2 regions of the Microbacterium sp. ISL-59 genome follow, and region 2 is predicted to be linked to the other one. Evidence: riboswitches for the same ligand, from Rfam matches in the RefSeq annotation. Region 2 holds a riboswitch; the other holds the start of a gene.
The links. A riboswitch is a leader RNA that binds a small molecule or an ion and turns the genes downstream of it on or off. The one in region 2 is predicted to bind thiamine pyrophosphate.
Positions count from the first base shown of each region.

Region 1: it holds a riboswitch for thiamine pyrophosphate, as region 2 does, so the genes downstream of both, J7E45_RS12530 (ECF transporter S component) here and thiM (hydroxyethylthiazole kinase) in region 2, are expected to answer to the same signal.

Region 1 covers NZ_JAGGPG010000002.1:1,747,162-1,761,795, forward strand. The annotation lists gene J7E45_RS12515 (ABC transporter ATP-binding protein) at 1-641, shown strand, start outside; gene J7E45_RS12520 (ABC transporter ATP-binding protein) at 638-2,908, shown strand; gene J7E45_RS18200 (D-alanyl-D-alanine carboxypeptidase family protein) at 3,082-4,932, opposite strand; TPP riboswitch at 5,015-5,126, shown strand; gene J7E45_RS12530 (ECF transporter S component) at 5,117-5,761, shown strand; gene J7E45_RS12535 (ABC transporter ATP-binding protein) at 5,761-7,218, shown strand; gene J7E45_RS12540 (energy-coupling factor transporter transmembrane protein EcfT) at 7,215-8,006, shown strand; gene J7E45_RS12545 (glutamate decarboxylase) at 8,111-9,481, shown strand; gene J7E45_RS12550 (aminoglycoside 3'-phosphotransferase) at 9,491-10,225, opposite strand; gene J7E45_RS12555 (SDR family NAD(P)-dependent oxidoreductase) at 10,444-11,202, shown strand; gene J7E45_RS12560 (NAD(P)-dependent oxidoreductase) at 11,247-12,077, shown strand; gene J7E45_RS12565 (sulfite exporter TauE/SafE family protein) at 12,094-12,855, opposite strand; gene J7E45_RS12570 (ankyrin repeat domain-containing protein) at 12,852-13,547, opposite strand; gene J7E45_RS12575 (bifunctional 4-hydroxy-2-oxoglutarate aldolase/2-dehydro-3-deoxy-phosphogluconate aldolase) at 13,588-14,226, opposite strand; gene J7E45_RS12580 (ribosomal protein L7/L12) at 14,310-14,634, opposite strand, start outside.
Region 2 covers NZ_JAGGPG010000005.1:8,155-22,788, forward strand. The annotation lists gene argH (argininosuccinate lyase) at 1-832, opposite strand, end outside; gene argF (ornithine carbamoyltransferase) at 832-1,761, opposite strand; gene J7E45_RS16395 (acetylornithine transaminase) at 1,758-2,963, opposite strand; gene argB (acetylglutamate kinase) at 2,960-3,877, opposite strand; gene argJ (bifunctional glutamate N-acetyltransferase/amino-acid acetyltransferase ArgJ) at 3,874-5,031, opposite strand; gene argC (N-acetyl-gamma-glutamyl-phosphate reductase) at 5,028-6,080, opposite strand; gene J7E45_RS16415 (bifunctional hydroxymethylpyrimidine kinase/phosphomethylpyrimidine kinase) at 6,321-8,471, opposite strand; gene thiM (hydroxyethylthiazole kinase) at 8,468-9,316, opposite strand; TPP riboswitch at 9,307-9,400, opposite strand; gene J7E45_RS16425 (NAD-dependent epimerase/dehydratase family protein) at 9,407-10,369, opposite strand; gene pheT (phenylalanine--tRNA ligase subunit beta) at 10,476-12,986, opposite strand; gene pheS (phenylalanine--tRNA ligase subunit alpha) at 12,986-14,026, opposite strand; gene J7E45_RS16440 (amino acid ABC transporter permease) at 14,069-14,634, opposite strand, start outside.

The DNA of each region.
Region 1 (14,634 bases), on a different contig from region 2:
CGGTCGCGATCGTCGGCTCGACCGGTTCCGGAAAGACGACCCTCATCTCGCTCATCCCGCGGCTGTTCGACGTCTCGGGCGGCTCCGTCCACGTCGGCGGCACGGATGTGCGCGAGGCCGACGTCGAGTCGCTGTGGGACAGCATCGGCCTCGTGCCGCAGCGTCCGTTCCTCTTCACCGGCACCGTCGCGTCGAACCTGCGCTACGGACGCGAGGAGGCGACCGATGAAGAGCTCTGGCACGCGCTCGACATCGCGCAGGGTCGCGACTTCGTCGAGGAGATGCCCGATGGGCTCGACTCGCGCATCGCCCAGGGCGGCACGAACGTCTCCGGCGGTCAGCGGCAGCGTCTCGCGATCGCGCGTGCGATCGTGCACCAGCCGCAGATCCTCGTGTTCGACGACTCGTTCTCGGCACTCGACCTCACCACGGATGCCCGGTTGCGCCAGGCGCTGTGGCGGGAGCTTCCGCACGTGACGAAGATCGTGGTCGCGCAGCGCGTCTCCACGATCACGGATGCCGACCGCATCGTCGTCCTCGACGGCGGCACCATGGTCGGCGTCGGCACGCATGAGCAGCTGCTCGAGACGAACGACACCTATCGAGAGATCGTCGAGTCGCAGCTGGGGGTGGACGCATGAGCGAGCAGAACAACGAACAGGGCACGGTCAAGCGCGGCCGCGGCCGCGGCCGCGGCAAGGCGGCAACGGCAGTGGCCGAGGTCGAGCTGTCGGCCGAGGAGCAGTACGAGGCCGAGCTCGCCGAGCAGGCGCGCCAGAACTCGGGTGACTGGGACAGTGTGGCGCCGGGCAAGGCCGACAACTTCGGTCCGAGCTTCGCGCGCATGATCGGGCTGCTGAAGCCCTCGGCGATCTGGTTCGTCTTCGTGTCGATCCTCGGCGCCTTGGGCGTCGTGCTCACGGTCGCCGCGCCCAAGGTGCTCGCCGAGGCGACGAACCTCGTCTACAAGGGCTTCATCTCCATCCAGCTCGGGCAGCCGAACGGCGACTTCCCCGGCTTCCCGGCCGGCACACCGCAAGACGTCGTGATCGATGCCCTGCGTGGTTCGGGTCAGGACGACTTCGCGAACCAGGTCGGGGCGCTGGGCGACTTCACCGTCGGCCAGGGCGTCGATTTCGAGGCGCTGCGTCTGGTGATCGCCGCGGTGCTCGCGATCTACGTGGCTGCGGCATTCCTCACCTGGATCCAGGGTTACGTCATCAACGTGATCATGGTGCGCACCATGTGGCGACTGCGTGAGTCGGTCGAGGCGAAGATCAACCGCCTGCCGCTGGCGTACTTCGACAAGGTGCAGCGCGGTGAGCTGATCTCGCGCGTCACGAACGACATCGACAACATCACGCAGACGATGCAGCAGTCGCTCTCCGGTGCACTCACCTCGGTGCTCACCGTGATCGGCGTGCTCGTCATGATGTTCTCGATCTCGTGGCAGCTCGCGCTCGTCGCACTCATCACGCTGCCGCTCATGGCGGTCATCTTCGGCATCATCGGACCGCGTTCGCAGAAGGCCTTCGGCACGCAGTGGCGCAAGGTCGGCCGGCTGAACGCCCGTGTCGAGGAGGCATTCTCCGGTCACGCGCTGGTGAAGGTCTTCGGACGCGAGAAAGATGCGCTGGACAAGTTCCAGGTCGAGAACGAAGAGCTGTTCCAGGCGAGCTTCAAGGCGCAGTTCCTCTCCGGCATCATCATGCCGGCGATGATGTTCGTCGGAAACCTCAGCTACGTGGGCATCGCGGTGCTCGGTGGCCTGATGGTCGCGAACGGCCAGCTGCGTCTCGGTGACGTGCAGGCGTTCATCCAGTACTCGCAGCAGTTCACGCAGCCGCTGTCCGAGTTGGGGGGCATGGCTGCCGTGGTCCAGTCGGGCACGGCATCCGCCGAGCGGGTGTTCGAGCTGCTCGACGCCGACGAGCAGGAGGCGGACGACGCCGATGCTCCCGAGCTCGTCGAGGGCAAGGGCGTCATCGAGTTCGAGAACGTCGCGTTCTCGTACACGCCCGACCGCCCGCTCATCCGGGACCTGTCGTTCCGGGTGGAGCCGGGGCAGACGGTCGCGATCGTCGGACCCACCGGAGCGGGCAAGACGACGCTGGTCAACCTGATCATGCGCTTCTACGAGCTCAGCGGCGGACGCATCACCCTCGACGGTCAGGACATCGCCGAGGCGACCCGCGACGAACTGCGCTCACGCACCGGCATGGTGCTGCAGGACCCGTGGCTGTTCGCCGGCAGCATCCGCGAGAACATCCGATACGGTCGCTCCACGGCGACCGATGAAGAGGTTCTCGCCGCCGCCAAGGCGACCTACGTCGACCGCTTCGTGCATGCCCTTCCTGAGGGTTACGACACCGTGCTCGACGAGGATGCCGCGAACGTCTCGGCGGGCGAGCGTCAGCTCATCACCATCGCCAGGGCATTCGTCGCGCAGCCGTCGATCCTCATCCTCGATGAGGCCACGTCGGCGGTCGACACCCGCACCGAGCTGCTGCTGCAGCACGCGATGGCTGCGCTCCGCGAGGGGCGCACGTCGTTCGTGATCGCGCACCGCCTGTCGACCATCCGCGACGCCGACCTCATCCTCGTGATGGAGCACGGCGACATCGTGGAGAAGGGCACGCACGACGAGCTCATCGCCGCGCAGGGCGCTTACTGGCGTCTGTACCAGTCGCAGTTCGAGCAGGCGGCGACCGACATCGACGCCGAAGACGCTCTCACCGGATCGACGCCCGTCGTCGTCACCGGAGAGGCCGGCGACGACGAGAGTGCGAAGGAAGAAGCCGCCGCCGTGGCCGGAGCATCGGTCGGGGCCCAGGCGCCCGCGGCCGAGGTCGCCGCCGCGCAGGCTCTGCTCGAGGACGGCGCCGACGGCTCCGCTCCTCGCGGCTGATCCCGCCGCACACGCCTCACGCACAGCGCCCCATCCCGCACACGCGGGGTGGGGCGCTGTGCTGTGTGCGCGTTCTGTGCGCGAGGTGCTGTGTACGCAGCAGGTGAGGAGCCAAAGAACGCCGCATCCTCAGGCCTGGAGGCGGCGTTCTTTGACTCTTCAGGGCGAGAGAGTCAGCGGGTGTCGGTGGTGATGCCGAGGAGCTCGAGCGGGTGGGTCAGACGCCACCAGGGACTCGGGCCCTCGACGTCTCGCGCCAGGACCAGGGGAACCGTCGCGCTGTCGAGGGGTCCGACGGCGGTCATCGTTCCCACCGTGTCGTCTTCATCGCGCTCGTCCGCGAGGTCGAAGGTCGGCGTCGCCGTCGCAAGGGCGCCGTTCCAGAGCACCACATCGGCGTCGGAGTCGGTGACGACCTCGACATCCTCGCCCCACAGGGTCGTGACGCGTCCGACGACCGTGCCCGCGGCGACCGCCGGGCCCTGCGCCTGCAGTGCAGCTTCCGTCTCGGCGAACAGCGAGCGGGTCAGGGCGAGCCGCTCATCGTCGCCCGCCTGGTTCAGCGCGGCGGCGTACAACTTCACCGTCGTGTCGCCGACCGTCACATCCTTCGCCGTGAGCAGGTTCCAGCCGACCAGCGTGCCGGTCTTGATGCCGACGACACCCGGGTCGGCGAGCATCTTGTTCGTGTTGACGACCGTGCCCGCGCCGGGCAGGTCGACCGATTTCGTTCCCACGATCTCGGCGAACACCGGATTCTGCATCGCCAGCTCGCCCAGTGCGATGAGCGAGTCGGGCGTCGAGACGTTGCCTTCGTCGAAGCCCGACGGGGTCACGACCGTGATGCCGGTGAGGCTGCGCTCTCTCAGCCAGGTCTCTGCGGCGGACGCGAATTCCCGGTCGGAGCCCCAGATCTCGGAGGCGAGCCGATCGATGTAGTTGTTCGCCGATCCGAGGAGCGTGCCCTGCAGCAGCTGGTATTCGGTCAGCACGCCGTCGACGGGCACATCCAGCGCGGATTGATCACTGCGCCGGTAGTCCCAGTACTCCACGCTGTCGCGGTAGCTGAAGCGGAACTCGGGGCCCTGCTCGCCGAGGGCCAGCGGCATCCGGTCGAGCACCATCAGGCTGCTCACGACCTTGGTGATGCTCGCAATGCTGACGGCTCCGGGGTTCGAGGCCACTGTGCTCAACCCGCCGATGCCGACAGCGGCGCTGCCCTCGCCGGGCCATGTGGGCGCAGCCACGGCGGCGGGGACGGTGCTGAACTCGACGGACTGCACCGTGGGCGGCACTTCGTGCAGCGGCCAGAGCATCGTCGTGCCGGCGTAGGCGGCGACGATCGCGACCAGCGTCGCCAACGGCACCAGGATCCCCGGACGGGCGATCGCCGGTCGCAGGTGGGCCCCGCGCATCAGTCCGCCTGTCTGCTCAGCCTCGGCCGGCTCGTCGAGGGTGGCGAGAGGCGGGTGCGCGGCGACCGTCGCGGCATCGACCCAGGTGAGGGCCGTCGCCCCGGTCGTGTCATCCGCCCACTGCGGTGTGCCCGCGTCGAGGAGAGCATTCGCGTCGTCCGCCGGCTCTTCACCGGTCGTCCGCTCGGACGGGACGAACGGCGGTTTGGTCAGCGGGGGTGTCGTCGGGATCGCATCCCCGGGCTCAGCGGGCTCCATGGCCTCGACGGGCTCGACGGGCTCGACGGGTTCGGTGACGGGCTCAGCGACGGGTTCGGTGAGGAACTCGGGTTCCGGCTCGACGTCGCCGCCCGTGGACTTCTGCGTCGTGAACAGCGCGCCGATCGCCGCGGAGTCGACCGGGATCGCCGGGGCCACGACGGCGTCCGGAGGGCGCACATCGCCCGCGAACAGCCGGTCGGCGGCGAAGGCGGAGGTGTCGCCGGAGTCCACTGCGAGAGCGTCCCGCGCGACCGGCAGGTCGTCGACGGGTCCGGAGGGGACGGCGTCCGGCGAGCCGTCGCCATCGACGACGCCCGTCGCCTCGTCGGCGGGATCTGAAGCGGTCACTCGTTTACGGTACCCAATCCCGTGCGCGTTGCGCGGCGCGCAGCCTCGTCGCGCACGGGGTGTCGTGAGCCGGTAGGCTCTTCAGCACAACCACGGGAGTCCGGCGAGCCGGGCTGAGAGGGAGCGAATCGCGCTTCGACCGTCGAACCTGATCTGGGTCATGCCAGCGCAGGGAGGAGTTCAGATGAGCACGTCCACGTCCACATCGGCGTCCGCGAAGGCCCAGGCCTCGACCCCGGCCAGGAGTTTCCTGCGCTGGCGCATCGTCGACATCGTCGTCGCCAGCGTCATCGGTGTCGCCGCCGGCCTGATCTTCCTCGCGTGGAACGTCGGCTACCTCGGCCCGAAGGCGCTGCTCGAGCCGTTGCTCCCCGGCGTCCAGGGCCTCCTCGACGGCCCGTGGCTCTTCGCCGGCGTCCTCGGCGGGCTGATCATCCGCAAGGCGGGCGCGGCGATCTACGTCGAGCTGCTCGCGGCGGTCGTCTCGGCCCTCATCGGCAACCAGTGGGGCGGATTCCTCACACTCGAGGCAGGACTCGTGCAGGGTCTCGGCGCCGAACTGGTCTTCCTCCTCTTCTTCTACCGCCGCTGGTCGCTGCCGGTCGCGATCCTCGCGGGCGCCGGTGCAGCCCTCGCCGGCGGGATCAACAACCTCGTGCTCTGGTACGCCGGTTCCGGCCCCGCCTTCACGACGATCTACCTGATCAGCACGGTCGTCTCCGGTGCCGTCATCGCGGGTGCGCTGTCGTGGGTGCTGGCGCGAGGCATCGCCGCGACCGGAGCGCTCGACCGATTCGGCTCCGGGCGCGAGGCGCGCGTCCGCGTCTGATGACGGCGGATCACACCGTCCCCGCCGCCGTCGAGGCACGCGGCTGGGGGTGGCGCCACGCGAGTCGCCTCGCCTGGGCGCTGAGCGACGTCTCGTTCCGCATCGACCCCGGTGAGCGCGTGCTGGTGCTCGGCGCGTCCGGCGCGGGCAAGTCCACCCTGCTGCACGGACTCGCGGGCGTGCTCGGCGGCGAGGAAGAGGGCGAGAGCACGGGCGAACTGCTCGTCGACGGTGCTCCCGCCGTCGCCACCCGGGGGCGTGCCGGCCTCGTGCTGCAGGACCCGGACTCGCAGGTGATCCTGGCGCGAGCGGGCGACGACGTCGCCTTCGGCTGCGAGAACCTCGGCGTTCCGCGGGCGGAGATCTGGCCGCGGGTGGAGGCGGCGCTGGATGCCGTCGGCCTCGATGTGCCGCTGGACCACCCGACCAAGGCGCTCTCCGGCGGACAGAAGCAGCGGCTCGCGCTCGCCGGCATGCTCGCGATGCGTCCGGGTCTCGTGCTGCTCGACGAGCCGACCGCCAACCTCGACCCGACCGGGGTCGTCGAGGTGCGTGACGCGGTGCAGCGGATGCTGCAGGCGCAGCCCGCGACGCTCATCGTCGTCGAGCACCGCCTCGAGGTCTGGCTGCCGCTCATCACCCGCGTGATCGTGATCGGGGCCGGGGGAGTGGTGGCCGACGGGGCACCCGGCGAGGTGCTCGGCGACCAGGGTGCACGGCTCGCGGCCGACGGCGTGTGGGTGCCGGGGCACGCTCCCGCCGCCCCGCCGCCCCCGCGCGGGATGCCGGGGGAGACTCTGCTCTCGGCGCGCGGACTCGCCGTCGCCCGCGTCAAGGGACGCCCGGTCGCCACCGGTATTGACCTCGACGTGCACGCCGGCCAGGCGCTGGCGATCACCGGGCCGAACGGCGCCGGCAAGTCCACGCTCGGGCTCACTCTCGCGGGACTCCTTCCGCCGGCCGCGGGTGACCTGACGGCATCCGCCGTGCTCGCCGCCGGGGCGGATCCCTCGCCGATCCGATGGGCGTCGCGGGATCTGCTGACCCGCATCGGCATGGTGTTCCAGGAGCCGGAGCATCAGCTGCTCGCCAAGACCGTGCGTGACGAGCTCGCCGTCGGGCCGCGCGCGCTCGGAATGGGCGAGGACGAGATCGCCGCGCGCAGCGACGAGCTGCTCGCGCGCCTGCGCCTGACGCACCTCGCCGCCGCCAATCCCTACACGCTGTCCGGCGGTGAGAAACGCCGTCTCACGGTCGCTGCGGCGATCGCGACCCGGCCCCGGGTACTCGTGCTCGACGAGCCCACCTTCGGGCAGGACGCCCGCACCTGGGCAGAACTCGTCGCCATGCTCGCGACGCTCCGCGACGAGGGATCGGCGATCGTCACGATCACCCACGACCTCGATGTCGCGCGCGCGCTGCACGCCGAGAGATTCGAACTCGGAGGCGTGTCATGACCCTGCTCGACACGCAGGCGCGCACCGGAGCTCTCGCCGCCGTCAATCCGGTGGCCAAGCTCGGCGTCAGCGCTCTGATCGCGGTGCCGCTGATCCTGACGCTCGATCCGGTGTCGGCATCCGTCGCTCTCGTGCTGGAGTTCGTGCTGTTCCTGTTCGCCGGTATCGGCTGGCGCGAGTTCTGGATGCGCACCTGGCCGGTCTGGCTTGCCGCACCCCTGACCGGCCTGACCATCGCGCTCTACGGCGAGACGAGCGGCACCGTCTACGTCGACTGGTTCGTGCTGCGGATCAGCGAGGGGTCGCTCGCGCTCGCCCTCGCCACCATGCTGCGGGTGCTCGCGATCGCGCTGCCCTCGGTCGTCCTGTTCATCACGGTCGACCCGACCGACCTCGCCGACGGCCTCGGCCAGATCCTGCGGCTCCCCGCCCGGTTCGTGCTCGGCGCGCTCGCCGGCTTGCGGATGGTGGGTCTGTTCCTCGACGACTGGCGCGCGCTCGAGCTCGCCCGCCGAGCGAGGGGCGTGGCCGATCGTCGTCGCATCCGCCGGTTCCTCGGCATGGCGTTCGCGCTGCTCGTGCTGTCGATCCGCCGCGGAGCGAAGCTCGCCACCGCCATGGAGGCCCGGGGATTCGGGGCTCCGGGGCGGCGGACCTGGGCGCGCGAGTCGCGGTTCGGCGCGGCCGAATGGATGCTGCTCGCCGTGGGCGCCGCGATCTCGGGTATCGCGATCGCCGCCGCCGTCGCCACCGGGGCGTGGAACTTCATCCTCGGCCCCGGAGCCTGAGTCGGGGCCGCTCGTCCACGCTCGAGAACCCCTCGATACTTCGACGCGACCCCGATACGGTGGGCGGCAAGGCAGCCCGGATGCCCCGGCGAAAGGTTCCGCGCATGAGCACTCCTTCTTCTGACTACGAGCCGATGTTCACCAGACCCGGTGAGGCGACAGTCGCTCCTCGCCACGCCATCCCGCCGCAGGGAACCCTCCCCGCCACGGCGAGGCAGATCGTCGAGGACGAGACCATCCTCGACGGCAACGCGCGGCTGAACCTCGCGACGTTCGTGGGCACCTGGATGGACGACGAGGCGAAGCAGGTGTACACCTCGTCTTTCGACAAGAACATGATCGACAAGGACGAGTATCCGCAGACCGCCGCGATCGAGGACAACTGCTGGCACATGCTGGCCAGCCTCTGGAACGCCCCGAATGCCGCGAACAGCATCGGCACCTCGACGATCGGCTCCTCGGAGGCGTGCATGCTGGGTGGCCTCGCGTTCAAGCGGCTATGGCAGCAGGCGAGACGTGCCGCGGGGAAGGACGCCTCCGCGCCGAACCTCGTGATGTCGGCGGCCGTGCAGGTGTGCTGGGAGAAGTTCTGCAACTACTTCGACGTGGAGCCCCGCTACGTGCCCATCAGCGCGGACCACAAGACGCTCGACGGGCACGACCTGGCGAAGTACGTCGATGAGAACACGATCGGGGTGGTCGCGATCATGGGGGTGACGTACACGGGCATGTACGAGCCGGTCGCCGCGATCGCCGCAGCCCTCGACGAGATCCAGAAGAGCACCGGCCTCGACATCCCGATCCACATCGACGGCGCATCCGGCGCGATGATCGCGCCGTTCCTGCAGCCCGACGTCGTCTGGGACTTCCGGCTCGAGCGCGTGCATTCGATCAGCACCTCCGGGCACAAGTACGGTCTCGTGTACCCGGGGCTCGGCTGGATCGTCTGGCGCGACGCACAGTGGCTGCCCGAGGACCTGGTGTTCAAGGTCAGCTACCTCGGCGGCGAGATGCCCACGTTCGCGCTGAACTTCTCACGCCCCGGAGCCCAGGTGCTGCTCCAGTACTACCTGTTCCTGCGGTTGGGATTCGAGGGGTATCGCGCGGTGCAGCAGGCCTCACAGGACGTCGCGAAGTTCCTCTCCGCCGGTATCGCGAAGCTCGACGCGTTCGAGCTCTGGAACGACGGCAGCGACATCCCCGTCTTCGCCTGGCGGCTGAAGGACGGCCATACGAAGAACTGGACGCTCTACCATCTGCAGGACCGGCTGCGGATGCGGGGATGGCTCGTTCCGGCGTATCCGATGCCGGCCGATCTCGAGCAGATCACCGTGCAGCGGATCGTCGTGCGCAACGGACTGAGCATGGACCTGGCGGCGGACCTCCTGGATGCGATCACCGCGGAGGTCGCCCACCTCGACGCGCTCACCGCGCCGATGCCGGACGACCACCCCGACTCCGCCTTCCACCACTAGGAAGCGGCGTCACGTCGCGTTCCAGAGATCTCGGTAGTAGGCGAGGCGCTCGCGGTCGGGCTCGACGCCGTAGGCCTCGATGAGTGCGTCCTCCCAGCCGGGGCCGTAGTTCCACTCGGTGCTCATGGTGGCGACGGCGATGTCGGCCCAGCGGTCGGCCACACCGAGCATGGCCAGGTCGACGTGCGCGAGCCAGCGACCGTCGTCGCCCACCAGAGTGTTCGGGCAGCAGGCGTCGCCGTGGCAGACGACGAGGCGGTCGATCTCGGGTGCGGTTCGGAGCGCCTCCGGCACGACGATGCCGCGCTGTTCGGCGTTCTCGATGCGCGACGACACGCTCCAGTCCCAGGGGCACTCCGCGACGGGCAGGGCGTCGTGCATGGCGCGGAGTGCCTCGCCGACGGCACGAACGGCGACCGCGGGCTCGGCGACCCACCGCGGGTCCACGGCGCTCAGCCCGTCGAGCGCGGCCGTGACCATCCACTCGTGCGTCTCGTCGCCGCCGCTGTCGAGCACGGTCGGCACCGTGATCCACTGCGAGGCCCACTGCATCCGCTCCGCCTCGTCGCGCAGTGTGGACTCGAGGTTCCGCGGACCCCACTTGATGAAGAACGGTTCGCCCTGGCCTGTGGCGCGGAAGGTCAGCCCGCCGGCATTGTTCCGCCACACGCACTCGAGGTCCGCGCCTCGGGCGAGGAGTCGGACGCGATCGGGCACGACGACGTCGTCGGTGGGGATGGTCATGTTCCCATCCTGCCGGAGGCTTCGGGCGGGGGGACCGATCCTGCCGCAGGCTTCGGGTGTCTGGACCGTTCTCGGTCGAGGCGGTGTCGTAGGCTCGCTGTGAACGCAGCTCCTGCGGGCGGGCGCCACCCGTTTCGTGGTGGAACCAGGAACCACGTAGGCTGAGACCGCGTTCCAGCGAAGCGTGTCGCGCAACGACGTTCGAAGGAGAACCTCAGATGCAGATCAGCGGTCAGGGTGCACTCATCACCGGAGGGGCCTCTGGCCTCGGGCTCGCCACCGCACGCAGGCTCGTGGCGGCAGGAGCCCATGTCACGATCATCGACCTCCCCTCGTCGAAGGGCGCGGAGATCGCGGACGAGCTCGGCGGACTCTTCGTCGCCGCCGACGTCACGAGCGCCGACGAGGTGCAGGCCGCCGTGGCCGCCGCGCAGTCCGCGGCCCCGTTGCGCGTCGTCGTGAACTGCGCCGGCATCGCGCCGCCCGCCAAGGTGCTCGACCGCGAGGGCAATCCCGCGGTGCTCGCCGACTTCGAGCGCGTGATCCGCATCAACCTCGTCGGCACGTTCAACGTCATCTCGCAGGCCTCGGCCGTGATCGCGAAGAACGAGCTGCACGACGAGGAGCGCGGCGTCATCGTCAACACCGCGAGCGTCGCGGCGTTCGACGGTCAGATCGGTCAGCCCGCCTACTCCGCGTCGAAGGGCGGCGTGCACGCGATGACCCTCCCCGTCGCACGCGAACTCGCGCGCCACGGCATCCGGGTGTGCACGATCGCCCCCGGCATCATGGAGACGCCGATGCTGATGGGTCTCCCGCAGGCCGCGCAGGACTCCCTCGGCCAGCAGGTTCCCTTCCCGTCGCGCCTCGGTCGCCCCGATGAGTACGCCGCCCTCGTGCAGCAGATCGTCGAGAACGGCTACCTCAACGGCGAGACCATCCGTCTCGACGGCGCCATCCGCATGGCCCCGAGATGACCGCAGCTCCCACTTCCCGTCGCGATCAGAACCCAGGAGAAACCATGTCCCTTGCCGGAAAGACCATCCTGATGTCGGGCGGCAGCCGCGGAATCGGACTCGCGATCGCGCTGCGGGCAGCCGCCGACGGCGCGAACATCGCGATGCTCGCGAAGACCGACACCCCGCATCCGAAGCTCGAAGGCACCATCCACACCGCCGCCGAGCAGATCCGGGCAGCCGGCGGCAACGCGCTCCCGATCGTCGGTGACGTGCGCGACGACGACGACATCACCGAAGCGGTCATGAAGACGCAGGGCGAGTTCGGCGGCATCGACATCGTCATCAACAACGCCAGCGTCATCGACCTCTCGCGCTCGCTCGACCTGGGCGCCAAGAAGTACGACCTGATGCAGGACGTCAACGTGCGCGGCACCTTCATGCTGTCGCGCGCGGCCGTGCCGATCCTGAAGGACGCAGAGAACCCGCACATCCTCTCTCTCTCGCCGCCGCTCAACCCGAGCCCGAAGTGGCTCGGCGCGCACACGGGGTACACGCTCGCGAAGTTCGGCATGACGCTGGCGACGCTCGGCCTCGCGGCGGAGTTCGCGCGCGACGGGATCGCCGCCAACACGCTGTGGCCCCGCACCACGATCGCGACGGCGGCCGTGCAGAACCTGCTCGGCGGCGACAAGGTCATGGCCGCGAGTCGCACGCCCGCGATCTATGCGGACGCCGCGTACGCCGTGCTGCTCAAGCCCGCCGCGTCGTACACGGGGCAGTCGCTCATCGTGGAAGACGTGCTCGAGGCCGACGGGGTGACCGACTTCTCGGGCTACGCCGCGATCCCCGGCACACCCGACAGCGCGCTGTTCCCGGATATCTTCCTGGACTGAGGGCGGGGCACGCCGCTCAGATCAGCAGGTACACCGCGCCGAGGATCGTCAGCACGATCACGATGCGGTCGAACACGCGCTGGTTCATGCGCGGCGCGACCCGGAGGCCGAGCAGCGCACCGATCACCACGAGCGGGGCGAGCACGGCATCCATCAGCAGCACCGGCGGGTGGAACAGTCCGAGGCCGGCGAGGAACGGCACCTTGATCACGTTGATGATGGCGAAGAACCACGCCGAGGTGCCGAGGAACACCTGCACGGGCGTGCGGGTGGCCAGGAAGTACATCGACATGACCGGTCCGCCCGCGTTGGCGACCATGGTCGTGAATCCGCCGAGCGTGCCGTAGGCACCCGCGAGCACGATGCCACCCGACGGCGGGGCCACTGTGTCGGCCTTCGCGTCGGCCTTGCTCTGCCGCCACCGGCGCCACAGGGTCACGGCGATCATCAGGAGCAGGATCACGCCGATGGCCCGCCGGACGACCCCGTCACCGGCGAGTGCGAGGAACGCGAATCCGACGAGGAGCCCCGCGATGACCGCGGGGGCGAGGCGCAGCAGCGTCGGCCAGTGGGCGTGCCGGCGGTAGGCGAACAGCGCGAACAGGTCACCCACCATGAGCAGCAGCAGGGTCGCGGCTGTCGAAGTGCGGGCGGGCAGCACCGCGGCGAACAGGGCGATGGCCAGGATGCTGCCGCCGGGCAGCGCGGTCTTCGAGATGCCGATCGTCACCGCGGCCACGGCGAGGGCGACCCATGCCCACGGGTCGAGCGCGATCACCGTTCGAGCTCGGCGACGATCGCGTCGTAGCCGCGGCTCCTCGCGAGGTCGACCGGCAGCACACCGTCGCCGTCGCGGATGCCGATGTCCGCCCCGCCGTCGATGAGCGCGCGCACGACCTCGACGTAGCGGGAGGAGCCGTCGCCGAGCACGATCGCCTCGTGCAGCGCCGTCCAGTTCAGGTTGTTGACGTGGTTCGGGTCGACACCCGCCTCGAGCAGGATCTCGACCGTCGCCAGCAGTCCGCGTTCGGAGGCCGGGATCAGGGCGGTGCCGCCGAAGCGGTTCGTGCTCGTCAGGTCGGCGCCGCTCTCGAGCGTCAGACGCAGGATCTCGTCGTGACCGCGGGCCCCGGCGTACAGATAGGCGGAGTCCTGGATGTCGTCCTTCGCGTTCACGTCGGCGCCGGCCTCGATGAGCGCCCGTGCCGCGTCGACCTGATCCGCCTTGGTCGCCGCGACCAGGGCGGTCATGCCGCCGTCGCCCCGGCCCTCGATCGCAGCCCCCGCATCGAGGGCCGCGCGCACGGCATCCGCATCTCCGTCTCCGGCGGCGATGAGCAGGTCCTGAGTGGCGTCGGACATGGAGACCTCCGGTGTCGGTGCGGACGGGGCGCGGTTCGCGGTGCAAGCCGTCGCGGTCAGCAGCACGGCGACGAGTGCACCGAGGATGAGGGTCGGGTGCACACGCATGCGTCTGGTATACCAAACGATGCTGAACGCCGTCGGTCGATCAGCTGCAAGTGGCGGCGAGTGCGGCCGTGAACCGGGCGGCGCGCTGCTCGATGTCGGCCCAATCGGATGCGGCGATCGATGCCCCGTTGGCCAGGTCGCCACCGGCGCCGACCGCGACCGCACCCGCCGCGAACCAGGCTGCGAGGTTGTCGGGGCTCACGCCGCCGGTCGGCATGAGCGGGGCGTCGGGGAACGGGCCCCGCAGTGCGCCGAGGTACGACGGGCCGCCCAGCGATGCCGGGAAGATCTTCACGACGTCGACGCCGAGTTCGAGCGCGCTCATGACCTCGGTGGGGGTCATGGCCCCGGTCATCACGACGCGATCGGTGTCGAGCATCGAGCGGGTCAGGTGAGGGAGCGTGCCGGGGCTGACGAGGAACTCCGCCCCCGCATCCGCGGCCGCCGCTGCCTGCGCGGCGGTCGTCACGGTCCCGGCGCCGATGTACGCGGCGTCGCCGTGGCGGGCGATGAGTTCGCGGATCACGGCGGGCGCGTCCGGAGTCGAGAAGGTCACCTCGATGCCGGTGACCCCGCCGCGGATGATCGCCTCGGAGGCCTCCAGGGCCAGCTCGGGGGACGAAGCGCGGAGCACGGCGAGGATGCCGGTGCTGCGGGCGCGGTCGAGACGGTCTGTCATGAGGCTCCTTGCGGTGGGGGACCCTCCCATTCTCCCTCGCCGGGGAGTCCGCTTCCGCGCGGGGAGGTACCGGTCCGTCGCTCTCAGCTGCGGTGCGGAACCCAGGCGTCGATCAGGAGCTTCGACTCCTTGAGCCCGAGGCCCGTCTGCTCCCGGAGCAGCTTGATCGCCCCGATCTGGGAATCGCGGGCGATGAGACCGTCGATCTCGGATGCCACGGATGCCGGCAGCGAGGCGCGCACGGTCGACGGCGTCAGCGCACTCGGGGTGATGGAGGAGTGCACGGCGCTGGCGTTCGACACGGCGGCGAGGTGCGGAGCGGTCGTGCTGGCCGACCAGTGCTCCACGCGATCCTTCGCCTCTTTCAGGCCCACGCCGGTGTGGTCGCGGTAGAGCTTGATGGCGTGG
Region 2 (14,634 bases):
CGAAACCGAACTCGCGGGTGTTCCAGAGGATGATCTCCTCGGAGAGCCGCGAGAGGTCGACTCCGGTCATCGCCGTGATGAACGCGAACTCCGCCACCACATCGCGGGCGGCCGTGCCGTCGAGAGAGTTCTCGGCCGGACGATCGAGGCCGAGCTCGGTCGCGACGAGCGCGGGGTCGAGACCGAGCGTGGAACCGGCCAGTGCTCCCCCGCCGTAGGGCGAGACACCGGCGCGACGGCGCCAGTCCACGAGGCGTTCGAGCTCGCGCACCAGCGGCCAGCCGTGCGCCTGCAGGTGGTGGGCGACGAGCACGGGCTGCGCATGCTGCAGATGCGTGCGCCCGGGGAGGATGGCATCGGGGTGCGCCTCGGCCTGGGCGACCAGCGCGTCGATCACCCGCAGGATGTCGCGGGCGATCACCCGCGCGTGGTCGATCAGGTACATGCGCACCAGCGTCGCGATCTGGTCGTTGCGGCTCCGGCCGGCACGCAGGCGGCCTCCGAGCTCAGGGCCGAGCTCGGCGATCAGTGCCTGCTCGAGGGCGCCGTGCACGTCCTCATCGGTGGGCACCGGGCGCAGAGTGCCGTCGGCCACCTTGCGCGCCACGGCATCCAGCCCGTCGTGCATCCGCCGAGCCTCATCAGGCTCGAGATACCCGGCAGCCTCGAGCGCCGTGGCATGTGCATGCGAGCCGGCGATGTCGTACGGCGCGAGGATCCAGTCGAAGTGCGTGGAGCGGCTGAGCTCCACCAGCTCGGGCGACGGCCCGGTGGCGAAGCGGGCACCCCAGAGCGCGCCCTCGTTGGTGCCTTCGTGCGTCGAGTCGGTCATCAGGCGTCCTTCTTGCCGAGCAGCCAGACCAGGAGCGCCTTCTGCGCGTGCAGTCGGTTCTCGGCCTCGTCCCAGACCACACTCTGCGGCCCGTCGATGACGGTGGAGTCGACCTCGTAGCCGCGGTCGGCGGGAAGGCAGTGGATGAAGATCGCCTCGGGGTCCGCGAGGGTCATCGTCTCGGGCGTGACCTTGTAGCCGCCGAGATCGCGGATGCGCGCGAGCTTCTCCTCCTCCTTGCCCATCGACACCCAGGTGTCGGTGACGACGACGTCGGCACCCGCTGCGGCCTCCACCGGATCGGTGTACAGCGTGATCGAACCACCGGTCTCGGCGGCACGGCGGTCCGCAGCCTCGATGACATCCGCCCGCGGCGCGTAGTCCTCGGGCGACGCGATGCGCACGTGCATTCCCGCCGTCACGCCCGCGAGCGCGTAGGAGTGCGCCATGTTGCTCTGCCCATCACCGAAGAACGTGAGCGTGAGCCCCTTCAGCGCGCCCTTGTGCTCACGGATCGTCAGCAGGTCGGCCAGCAGCTGGCACGGGTGGAAGTCGTCCGAGAGCGCGTTGATCACGGGGACACGCGTGCCTGCCGCCATCTCCTCGAGCCCGGACTGCGCGTAGGTGCGCCACACGATGGCCGCGACCTGGCGCTCGAGCACCCGCGCGGTGTCGGAGGGCGTCTCCTTGCCGCCGAGCTGGCTGCTCGCGGTCGTGATGATGAGGGGCGACCCGCCGAGATCGGCGATGCCCACCGCGAACGAGACGCGGGTGCGCGTGGAGGACTTGTCGAAGATCACCGCGACGGTCTGCGGACCCGCGAGGCTCTTGTCCGCCCACCGATCCTTCTTCAGCTCGATGGCGAGATCGAGGATCTCGGCCTGCTCGGCGGGCGTCAGATCGTCGTCACGCAGCAGGTGGCGGGTCATGCGGATACCTTTCCGGCAACAGAGGCCTGGACGTCGGCGAGAGCGGCGGTGAACAGCTCGCGGAACTCGGCGAGCTCGGCGTCGCCGATCGTGAGAGCCGGTGCGATGCGCACGGTCTCGGGATTGGCGGCGTTCACGATCAGACCGCGCTCCTGCGCGGCGGCGACGACGGCACCGGCGACCGGTTCGGTCAGCGCGACGCCGACCAGCAGTCCGCGTCCGCGCACACCGTCGATCAGCGGGGAATCGATGCCGAGCAGGATCTCGCGCAGCTCCGCACCGCGGCGAGCCGCATTCTCCACCAGCCCCGCGCTCTCGATCTCGGTGAGCACCGCATCGGCGACCGCGGTCGCGAGCGGGTTGCCGCCGAAGGTGGAGCCGTGCGATCCCGGGGTGAAGAGCGAGCTGGCCGCCCCATAGGTGACCAGGGCTCCGATCGGGAAGCCGCCGCCGATGCCCTTCGCGAGGGTGATGGCATCGGGCGTGATGCCCTCATGGCTGAAGCCGAACCACGCGCCGGTGCGACCAGCGCCGGTCTGGATCTCGTCCAGGATGAGCAGCGCCCCGTGCGCGAGTGTCAGCGAGCGGGCGGCCGCGAGGTAGCCCTCCGGCAGCTCGACGACACCGGCCTCGCCCTGGATCGGCTCGACGATGATGGCGGCGACACGGTCGTCCATCGCCGCCTCCAGCGCCTCGATCGTGGCGGGGATGTGCTCGACGCCCGCAGGCATCGGCTCGAACGGCGCCCGCATCGACACCTTCGCGGTCAGTGCGAGCGACCCCATGGTGCGGCCGTGGAAGCCGTTTTCGAGAGCGAGGATGCGCGGGCGCTCGGTGCCGCCGTGCAGGCGGGCGAGCTTGAACGCGGCCTCGTTGGCCTCGGCACCCGAGTTCGAGAAGAACACCCGACCGTCGAGACCGGCACCGGCCAAGCGCTTGAGTCGCGCGGCGAGGGCGAGCTGCGGCGGCGTCGCGAAGTAGTTCGACACGTGCGCGAGCGTGGCCGCCTGCTTCGAGACAGCTTCCACGAAGACCGGGTGCGCGTGCCCGAGGGAGGTGACCGCGACGCCGGCCAGGAAGTCGAGGTGGCGTCGGCCGTCGGCGTCCCAGACGTGCGAGCCCTCGCCACGGACCAGCATCGCAAGCCGGTCCCCTGCGTTGAGCACGAGATCGCGTGCCGCGTCGTCCTGCCAGACGGTCATGCCGTCACCTCATTCTTTCCCAGGACCACTTCGGTCCCGATTCCCTTGCTGGTGAAAAGTTCGACGAGTACCGAATGCGGCACTCGGCCGTCGATGATCGCTGCCGCATCGACGCCACCCTCGACCGCGTCCAGGCAGGCGCGCATCTTCGGGATCATTCCCGACTCGAGCTTCGGCAGCATCTCGATGAGGGCTTCCGACGTCAGGTGCGAGACGAGCGAGTCACGGTGGGGCCAGTCGGCATAGAGACCCGGTACATCCGTGAGGATCACGAGCTTGCGCGCGTTCAGCGACACCGCGAGTGCGGCGGCTGCGGCATCCGCGTTGACGTTGAGCGACTGACCCGGGTGATCGAGGTCGGGCGCGATGCTCGACACGACCGGGATGCGGCCGGCGGCGAGGTGATCGAGCACGGGGGTCGGATCGACCTCCACGACATCGCCGACACGGCCGAGGTCGACCTCTTCGCCGTCGATCACGACACCGCGACGGCGTCCGCCGAAGAGACCCGCATCCTCACCGCTGAGACCGGTCGCGATCGGCCCGTGGGAGTTGATCTTGGTCACGAGCTGCGGGTTGACCTGACCGGTGAGCACCATGCGCACGACGCTGATCGCCTCGGTGTTGGTGACGCGGTAGCCGCCCTTGAACTCACTGGGGATCTCGAGTCGCTGCAGCATGTTCGAGATCTGCGGACCGCCGCCGTGCACGACGACCGGCAGCACTCCGACGTAGCGGAGGTAGGCGATGTCCTGCGCGAACGCGTCCTGCAGCTCCTCCGACACCATCGCGTTTCCGCCGTATTTGATGACGACGATCTGGTCGCGGAACTTCTTCAGCCACGGCAGCGACTCGATGAGGGTGGTGGCCTTCTGCGCGGCGACCTCGGCGGGAGTGTCCTGGATGTCGGTCATGAGGCGTACGCGCTGTTCTCGTGCACGTAGTCGTGGGTGAGGTCGTTCGTGAGCACGGTGGCCGCCTGATCCCCGACCTTCAGATCGATCACGAGGTGCGTGGCGCGCGGCGTCAGGTCGACCTCTTCGCGGGGGCGATCCGGGCCGCCCTCCGTGCAGACGCGCACGCCGTTCATCCACACGTCCACGTCGTACGGGTCGAACTGCGCGCTCGTGGTGCCGATCGCGGCCAGCACTCGACCCCAGTTCGGGTCGTTTCCGAAGATCGCGGCTTTGAAGAGGTTGTTGCGCGCGACCGACCGGCCGACCTCGACCGCGTCCTGCTCGGACACCGCGTGCTGCACCTCGATGGTGATGTCGTGACTGGCGCCCTCGGCGTCGCCCTGAAGCTTGACCGCCAGCTCCTGCGACAGCTCGGTCAGTGCGGCGGCGAACTCGTCGAGGTCCGGGACGACTCCGGATGCGCCATTGGCCAGCAGCGTCACCTGATCGTTCGTCGACATGCACCCGTCGGAGTCGAGCCGGTCGAAGGTCTGCCCGGTCGCGCGGCGCAGCGCCTCGTCGGCCTGCAGCGGTTCGAGGACCGCGTCGGTCGTGATCACCACGAGCATCGTGGCGAGCCCTGGCGCGAGCATTCCCGCGCCCTTCGCCATGCCTCCGATCGTCCAGCCGTCGCGGCTGATCACCGCGGTCTTCGCGACCGTGTCGGTGGTCATGATGGCCTGCGCGGCAGCGTCGCCTCCGTCGGTGCTGAGTGCGGCGATCGCCTGCTCCGTGCCGGCGAGCACCCGCTGCCGGAATGTCTCGTCGCCGGTGCCGATGAGTCCGGTCGAGCAGATCAGCACGTCACCGGCGCTCACGCCGAGGAGCTCGGCGGCCTTCTCGGCGGTCTGATGCGTGGTCTGGAACCCGAAGGCCCCGGTGAAGCAGTTCGCCCCGCCGGAGTTGAGCACCACGGCCTCGACGATGCGGTCGGCGACGGCCTGCTGCGACCAGATGATCGGGTTCGCCTTGGCGCGGTTGCTGGTGAAGACGGCCGCGCCGACCTTGCGCGGTCCCCGGTTGACGACGACGGCGACATCGGGCTTGCCGGTGGACTTCAGGCCTGCGGCGACTCCGGCCGCCTCGAATCCTGCGGGGGCGGTGACGCTCACGGCGCGACTCCGTTCACTGAGAGGGCGCGGTTCTCGGGAAGACCCAGCGCGATGTTCATGGACTGGATGGCAGCGCCGGCGGTGCCCTTGACGAGGTTGTCGACCGCGGTGACCACCGTGACCCGGTTGGCTGCGCGATCGATCGCGAGGCCGATGAGCGCGGTGTTGGCTCCGAGCACGTCGGCCGTGCGCGGGAACCGCCCCTCGGGCAGCAGCTGCACGAACGTCTCGTCGCCGTAGGCGCTCTGCCAGGCGTCGCGGATCTGCGCATCGGTCGCACCGTCGACGATCGGCGCCGTCGAGGTGGCCAGGATTCCCCGCGACATCGGGACGAGCACCGGGGTGAACGAGATGCGGATGCTCGCGGCATCGGCCCCGGACGCCGCGGCGAGCGCCTGGCGGATCTCGGGGATGTGCCGGTGGGTTCCGCCGACCGCGTAGGGGTTCGCGGTGCCGAGGATCTCGCTGCCGAGGAGGTTGGTCTTCAGGCTCTTGCCGGCTCCGGACGGGCCGACGGCCAGCACCGAGACGATGTCGGCGGGGTCGATGACTCCGGCCGCGACACCCGGGGCGAGGCTGAGGCTCACCGTGGAGGCGTTGCAGCCCGGGGCAGCGATGCGCGTCGCCCCGCGGAGGTGCTCGCGCTGCTTCACGCCGTCGACCAGAAGCTCGGGGACACCGTATGTCCACGGCTCGTGGAAGGCGCCGCCGTAGAACGCGTCCCATGCCGACGCCGACGTGAGCCGGTGATCGGCGCCCGCGTCGATCACGAGGGGCGCGTCACCCAGAGCGTCGGTGTACTGCCCCGACTGCCCGTGCGGAAGCGCGAGGAACACGATGTCGTGGCCGGAGAGGATCTCCGGCGTCGTGTCCTGCAGGGTGAGGTGCGCGAGCGAGCGCAGATGCGGCTGGTGGTCGACGAGAGGCTGTCCGGCGTTCGAATGCGCCGTGACGGTGCGAATCTCCATGTCGGGATGGTCGGCCAGGAGGCGTAGGATCTCGCCGCCTGCGTAGCCGGATGCGCCGGAGACGGCGACGGTATACGTCATGCTTCTACCTTAACGGTCGGGTCCTCCCTCGAAAGGAGGACCGGGGGCGGGGCCGGAGGCGGCGACACCGGCTCTCGACCGCCGCGCGGGCGCAGGCAGGAGGGCGGGGTCGCCTACAGTCGGCGGCCGCGGCGTCGGCGCACAGCGATGACGCTCGGAGCGAGCGTCGAAGAAGCGGTGGCGGCCGAAGGCATGTCGCGACAGTAGCGCGGCCCCGGCAGCCACCGCAAATCCGGACCGTCATCCGCGGGGCGGCGACTCCAGCGGAGCGGCGAAGAAGGCACGCTCATGCGCGCTCGATGACACGAACGCCCGCCGCATCCTCGTCCTGGTGTCGTCATCCGCCGCCGCAGCGGCCGCGGTCGCGTAGCCGATCGCCGCGCGGGTCGCCTCCTCGAAGGCGGGATCGGCGTAGGTCGTGAGCCAGGACGCATAGGGGTGCTGCGGATCCGTCGCGTATTCACCGAACTCTCCCGCGTGCAGGCGCCGGCCGAGATCGGTGTAGAGCCAGAAGCACGGGAGCACGGCGGCGACGATCTCGGCGTAGTCGCCGCCGAAGGCCACGGACCGCAGGTGATCGAGGTACGCCGTCGTCGCCGACGAGGGCTCCGCCGCGAACGTCGCCGCGCTCACCCCCTGCGACGGGGTCAGCCACGACGCGTGCAGTTCGAGCTCGCCGACGATCGAACCGTGGGCGGAGTCCGCCCAGAACGCCTGCTCGGCCGAGGTCGGCGCGAGGCGGGCGGCTTCGGCCAGCACCCGGGCATAGTCGCGCAGATACAGCGCGTCCTGGGCGAGGTACGACAGGAACGGCGCGCGCTCGAGAGAGCCGTCGGCGAGCGCGCGGATGAACGGCAGCTCGTCGATCCCCGCGCGGATGCCGGCGATCTCCTGCCACCAGTCCGCGGCGATGTCGGTCGACCCCGGTCGCGTCGCCGTGCCACCACGCTCCCAGAGCCCGGCGAAATGGCTGATCGGTCCGTGTCCGCGCCCCACGCGCAGCCCGTCCCCCGCGCGGAGGGATTCGCGCAGCCAGGCGCGTGCCGCGCGCACCGCCTCCTCGGGCTCATTGCCCTGCGCCAGCAGCGTGGCCAGGGCCGAAGAGAGCGAGCAGCCCGTGCCGTGCGTGCTCGACGTCACGATGCGCGGCCCGGTGAACTCCTGACGCAGCCCGCGCCGCGCGTCGACCAAGGCGTCCGGGGCCTCGTCGCCTGTGAGGTGACCGCCCTTGACGAGCACGGCGGCACCGATCTCGGCCGACAGTTCCTCGGCGGCGACGATGCCGTCCGCCCAGTCGACGATGTCACGGCCGGACAGCACCGCGAGCTCGGCGAGATTCGGGGTGATCAGCGTCGCGTGGCCGAGCAGACCACGCAGCTCCGCCTCGGCATCCGACGACAGGAGCCGGTCCCCCGAGGTCGCGACCATGACCGGATCGAGCACGACGACAGGCGGACGCACCCGGTCGAGCCACTCGCCCACCGCGCGGATCACCTCGGTCTCGGCGAGCATCCCGATCTTCACCGCGTCGATCACGATGTCGTCCGACACCGCGTCGAGCTGCGCGCGGAGGAAGTCCACCGGCGGCACATGCACCGCCCGCACACCCTGTGTGTTCTGCGCGGTCAGCGCCGTGAGGACGGCCATGCCGTACCCGCCGTTCGCGGCGATGGACTTGAGGTCGGCCTGGACGCCCGCTCCTCCCGATGGGTCGCTCCCCGCGATGCTGAGCACGCGCGGCACGGAGCCCGCGAGCCACCGTCGCCGGAATTCGCGGGCGGCCTCGGCGGGATCGTCGGCCGCGCACAGCGCCGAGACCACGGCCAGCCCGGCGGCACCGGCCTCACGAAGCGCCTCGGTGTCGTCGATGCCGACACCGCCGATCGCCACGCACGGGAGCGGGCTGCGCGTCACGAAGTCACGGAACCCGTCCACGCCGAGGGGCTCGGGGTGATCCGGCTTGGTCGAGGTGGGACGGATCACCCCGACGCCGAGATAGTCGACGGTTCCGGCAGGCAACGCGCGAACCGCGTCGAGGTGCGCTGCGCTGTTCGCGGTGAGGCCGATCAGCGCATCCGGCCCGAGAGCCTCGCGCGCCTGCAGCACCGAAGCGTCCCCCTGACCCAGGTGCACGCCGTCGACGCGTGCACCGCGGGCGCGGGCGGCGATCGCGGCATCCAGTCGGTCGTTCACCACGAGCAGCGCACGACCGTCGATCGCCTGCGAAAGTGCAAGCAGCTGCTCGGCCGTCTCGGCATCGGATGCGGTCTTGTCGCGGAGCTGCACGATGCGCACGCCCCCGTCGACGGCACGGCGGACGGTATCGACGACGCCGCGGTCGCCGCAGAGACCCGCATCCGTGACCAGGTAAAGGGAGAGATCGGCGTTCACAGCGCCCCCACCTCCACACGGGCGTCCGCGATCACGTCGGCGGCGCCCACGGTGGCGAGGGCGTCCAACAGCGCCACGGCGAAGCTGCCGGGGCCGGTCGCGATCGCGGCGGCGCGCTCGGCCGCGATCGTGTACACGAGGCTCGCGGCAGCGACGGCCGTGAGCGCGTCGTGCTCGGTGTTCCGCGCGGCACCGAGGAATGCCGCCATCACCGCCCCGAGAGCGCAGCCCCCGCCGGTGACCTTGGTCAGCAGCTCGTGCCCGTTCGCGAGGCGCAGCACCCGCTCCCCATCGGTGAGGAAGTCGATCGGACCAGACACGGCGATCACGGCACCCGTCCGTCGCGCGAGAGCAGCGGCCGCGTCGGCTGCGGCATCCGTGCTGTCCGTCGCATCCACCCCGCGGCCGCCGGCGCTGAGGCCGGCGAGCGCGAGGATCTCCGAAGCGTTGCCGCGGATCGCCGTCGGACGCTGTTCCGCCAGCCGGTGCGCCAAGGCAGTGCGGATCGGCAGAGCCCCGATCGCGACTGGATCGAGCACCCACGGGGTTCCGGCGGCTGCAGCCCCGGCGGCGGCCTCGAGACTCGCCGCCCGCTGCTCGGGGGTGGGCGTCCCCAGGTTGATCAGCGCACCGGAGGCGACACCGGCGAACATCTCGGCCTCTCCGACGATGTCGACCATGGCGGGCGCAGCGCCGAGCGCGAGCAGTACGTTGGCGGTGAACCCGGTGACGACCGTGTTGGTGATGCAGTGGGTCAACGGTGGCGTCTCGCGCAGCACCTCCCACAGGGCCGCGGCGGCGCCGGGCAGATCGGTGGTGGAATCAGGACGCAGAAGATCGCTCATCGCGACATCCCTTCGCTAGTACGAACTAGATCAGGTTCGACGGGTCTGTTCTCAGCCGCGGATGCGGCACCCCGTGTCACTGCTCGCAGTCTAGCGATCGGCCAGCAGAGCCGACTCCTCCGCCCGGGTGAGTCCGGCACGGCGGTCGCGGTCGATGCCGCGCGCCCGCTCATCGGCCACGACGGCGCGGATGGTGTCGGTCAGAGGGCGCAGCCGACCACCCGCTTCGCGGTACGCCGTGTTCGACCGGGTCATGAAGCCCGTCATCTCCGGCGGCAGCCACAGCGGTAGTGATCTCGGTCCCGACCAGTGCGCGACCTCGCGTGCGACGAGCCACTCCTCCTCGGCGACGACGGTCTCGCCGGTCTGGCCTGCTGCCGCGCGAACCGCCTGCAGCACGTCGCCGAGGGAATGCCCGTCCCCGATGGCGTTGACCGGCCCGCTCCTGGTCGTCGCGACGATGAAGTCAGCGAGGTCGTCCACGTCGATCACCTGGGCGCTCCTCCCCTCGAGCGGCGGCAGCAGCACCGGCCCGATACCCGCCCGCGCGAAGGCGGCTGCCCAATACCCGAATCGATCGCTCGGGTCGCCGTCGCCCACGATCAGCCCGGGTCGCACGATGAGCGCACGATCGCCCAGGGTACCCACGGCGTCTTCCGCCGCCGCCTTCTGCGCCCCGTATTCGTACTCGTCACCGGGTCGGGCGGGCGGATGCCGCGGAGCCGACTCGTCCGCACCGACCGTCTCGTCGTCGGAGTAGACCGACATGGAGGACACGTAGGTCCATCGCGCGGCTCGCTCTCCGAGAGCGTCGACGGCCGCTACGGCGTGAGACGCCTGCGACGAGATATCCACCACGTGGTCCCAGTCTCGTCGGGCGAGCTCGGTGTACGCCGCGGGATCGTCGCGGTCGCCACGCACGAGCACGGCCCCGTCGGGCGCAGGCCTCCCGCCGCGGGCGAGACAGGTCACCGTCGCTCCCGCGTCCAGCCATAGGCGGGCGATGCGCCCGGAGAGCCAGCCCGTTCCGCCGAGGATCAGCACGTCGGTCATGGACCCATGTCACCAGGAAGCCGACGCGTAAGGAAGTCCTTCCGCTCAGAGCAGAGCGAGACGGGCGCCCCGACCATCGGGGCGCCCGTCTTGAGCGAAGTCGCGCTCAGTCGCGCAATGCCGCCCCGAAGCGTTCGGCAGCGACCTCCACACCGGCGAGCTTGGCCGCCGTGGCCTCGGCTGCCGTGAGCGTACGGTCGTCCGCGCGGAAGCGCAGTGCGAACGTCAGGCTCTTCGAGCCTTCCGGCACACCTTCGCCGCGGTAGTCGTCCACCAGTCGCACCGATTCGAGCAGCGCACCCGCACCCTCGGCGAGTGCGGCCTGCACGTCGGCGGCCGGCACCTCCGCGGGCAGCGTGAGCGAGACGTCCTGGGTGGCGGCGGGGAAAGTCGACAGCGAGGCCGCGACGACCCGCCCACCCGCGAGCGTCAGGATGCGGTCGAGGTCGAGCTCGAGCACGGTCGCGCGTCCGGGGAGATCAGCATCCTCGGCCACGGCGGGGTGCAGCTCGCCGACGTAGCCGACCTCTTCACCGGCCACACGCAGCGATCCGGTACGACCCGGGTGCAGTGCTGCACGCTCAGCCTGAATCACATCGATCTCGACTCCGGCTGCTGCCGCGATCACACGGACCGCGTCCAGCGCCTCGGTCAGGCCGGCGGCCTCGGCGGGGCGTCCGGGCTGACGCGGCGCGACGTGGCCCGTGAGCAGCGCCGAGACGAACCGGTGCTGCGGCGGGATCGAGGCGTTCAATGCCGCGAGTGTCTCGTCCGACGGACGCTCACCCAGCGGCGGCACGTCGTCAGTGCCGTACTCGACACCCGGCTCCGGGAGGAACACGGCACCCGTCTCGAAGATCGCCAGGTCGGTGAGTCCGCGCGAGATGTTGCGGTGCGCGGTCTGCAGCAGGCCGGGGATGAGCGAGCGGCGCAGGAACGGCGCCTGCCCGTCGAGCGGGTTCGCCAGGCGGATGCTCGGCAGGTGCTCTCCCGAGGCGGAGCCGTGGAGGTCGTTCTGCACCTCGGTCGTGAACGGGAACGACGGCGTCTCGACCAGACCGGCGGCCGCGAGGGCGTCAGCCACGCGTCGGCGACCCTGCTGATGTGCGGTGAGCCCACGACCGGATGGCGGCGTCGGCAGCACGGAGGGAATGCGGTCGAGGCCGTGGATACGGGCGACCTCCTCGGCGAGCGTCCACTTGTCGGTGAGGTCGGGGCGCCAGGTCGGCGGGATCACGGTCCAGCCGGAGCCGTCCTCCGACGCGGCGACGTCCGCGCCGATGGTGGTCAACGCACCGGTGATCTCGTCGTCGGTGTAGTCGACGCCGATGAGTCCCTGCACGAAGCCCGCCGGGAGCGCGATGTCTTCGACGAAGACCTCGGCGAACAGCGCACCGCCCTCTTCGGTCAGAGTGCCACCGGCGAGCTCGACCATCAGGTCGGCTGCCCGGCGCGCGGCCACGAACGGGATGAGCGGGTCGACGCCGCGCTCGAAGCGCTTGGACGCCTCGCTCGGCAGCTTGTGCCGACGTGCCGTACGGGCGATCGTGATCGGGTCGAAGTTCGCCGCCTCGATGAGCACGTTCCGCGTGGTCTCGCTCATCTCGGTGGTGCCGCCGCCCATGACGCCGGCCAGACCGATCGGGCCGGACCCGTCGGTGATGAGCAGGTCTTCGACGTGCAGAGCGCGTTCGACGCCGTCGAGGGTGGTCATCTTCTCGCCGGGGGTGGCACGGCGGACCGTGATTCCGCCGGCGAGCTTGTCGAGGTCGTAGCCGTGCAGCGGCTGCCCCAGCTCGAGCATCACGTAGTTGGTGATGTCGATCAGGATGCCGAGCGAGCGCATGCCCGCGAGGCTGAGCCGCGCGATCATCCACGGCGGGGTCGGACGCGCGGGGTCGACGTCACGCACGACGCGGGTCACGAACTCACTCGCGCCGACACGACCGCGCACGGGCGCGACGTCGTCGACCACGGTCGTGTGTCCGGTGCCGGGCTGCAGCTCGGCGAAGTCGCGCTCCGCCGGGTCGCGGAAGGCCGCCCCCGTGGCGTGCGCGTACTCGCGGGCGACACCGCGCAGAGAGAAGGCATAGCCGCGGTCGGGCGTGACGTTGATCTCCACCGCGACGTCGTCGAGGCCCAGCAGGGCGATCGCGTCGGCACCGACGGGCGCGTCGATGCCGAGGTCGGAGAGCACGACGATGCCGTTGTGCTCGTCGCCGAGGCCCAGTTCGCGCGCCGAGGCGATCATGCCGTCGGAGACGTGACCGTAGGTCTTGCGGGCGGCGATCGGGAACGGCCCCGGCAACACGGCGCCGGGCAGGGTGACGACGACCTTGTCTCCGGCGACGAAGTTGTGCGCGCCACAGACGATCCCGCGGATGCCGCCGTTCGCCTCGCCCACATCGACCTGGCACCAGTTGATGGTCTTGCCGTTGGACTGCGGCTCGGCCTCGATCGAGACGACCTGCCCGACGACGACGGGACCTGCGATCTCGAACCGATGCACGTCCTCCTCTTCGAAGCCGACGGTCACCAGTGCCGCGAGGACATCCTCGGGCGTGGCATCCGCTGCCAGATCGACGTACTCACGCAACCACGAAAGCGGGACGCGCATCACACCACCATCCCGAACTGCTCGCTGAAACGGACATCACCCTCGGCCATGTCGCGCATGTCCTGCACGTCGCTGCGGAACATCAGTCCGCGCTCGATGCCCATGCCGAACGCGAAGCCGCTGTACACCTCGGGGTCGATCCCCGCCGCGCGCAGCACGTTCGGGTTGACCATGCCGCAGCCGCCCCACTCGATCCAGCGCGCGCCGCCCTTGAAGGTCGGGTGCCACAGGTCGAGCTCGGCGGAGGGCTCGGTGAAGGGGAAGTAGTTGGTGCGGAAGCGCGTCTCGGCCTCGGGGCCGAAGAGCTGCTTCGCGAAGTGATCGAGCGTGCCCTTGAGGTGCGCCATCGTGATGCCCTTGTCGATCACGAGACCCTCGAACTGCGTGAACACCGGCAGGTGCGTGGCGTCGAACTCGTCGGTCCGGTACACCCGCCCCGGGCAGAGCACGTAGATCGGCACCTCGCGGTCGAGCATCGACCGCACCTGCACCGGGCTCGTGTGCGTGCGCATCACGAGGTGACGCGAGGGCGGGTCGACGTAGAACGTGTCCTGCTCCTGGCGGGCGGGGTGGTCGACGTCGAAGTTCAGGGCGTCGAAGTTGAACCACTCGTGCTCCAGCTCCGGTCCCTCCGCGATCTCCCAGCCCATGCCGACGAAGATGTCGCAGACCTGGTCCTGGAGCAGCGTGAGCGGATGCCGGGCGCCCACCCGAGTGCGCGAGGGCACGGCGGTGATGTCGATGCGCTCGGACTCGAGGCGCGCGGCGACCTCTGCGGCGGACAGCTCGGCCTCCTTGGCAGCGAGCGCCTGCGTGACCTGTCCGCGCCCCTGGCCCACGAGCTTGCCGAACGCGGCCTTGTTCTCGGGGGCGACCTGGCGCATCGAGGCGTTCAGGACCGCGAGCGGCGAACCCTCCGCGACATGTGCGGCACGAGCCGCCTTCAGCTCGGCGGTGTCTGCGGCTGCGGCGATCGCCGCGAGGGCGTCGGCGACAGCGGCTTCGACCGCTTCCGGGGTGATTTCAGGAGACTCTGACACGAGAATCGAGTCTACCGGGGGCGCGCAGGTCCCTTTCGCGGATCAGCGCGTCGGCTCGGCGCCATCCCCCTGCAGCACGATGAGCGAGGTGTTCGTCTCGCCGCCGTGCTGACGGGGATCGGGCACGGCTGGACCGGCCTTCGGCGAGCGCTTGGCGCGACGCTGCAGACGGTAGGCGACGTAGGAGAGCAGGAGACACACGGCCACGTACATCGATCCGCCGATGATCGCGGCGGGGATCAGCGGGGAGCCGTAGGGCGCCTGATTGCCGATCTGGTTGATGACGTAGAGGAGTTCCTGGTACGTGATGATGAAGCCGAGCGCGGTGTCCTTCAGCGCGACGACGAGCTGCGCGATGATTACGGGCATCATGGCCCGCACCGCCTGCGGGATCAGGATGAAGTACATCACCCCGGTCTTGCGCAGTCCGATCGCGTAACCCGCTTCCTGCTGTCCGCGAGGAAGCGACTCGATGCCGGCGCGCAGCACCTCGGCGAGCACAGACCCGTTGTAGACGATGAGCGCGATGACGACCGCCCAGTACGGCGGCATCTTCACACCGAGCACGGGCAGGCCGTAGTACAGCAGCATCATCAGCACGAGGACGG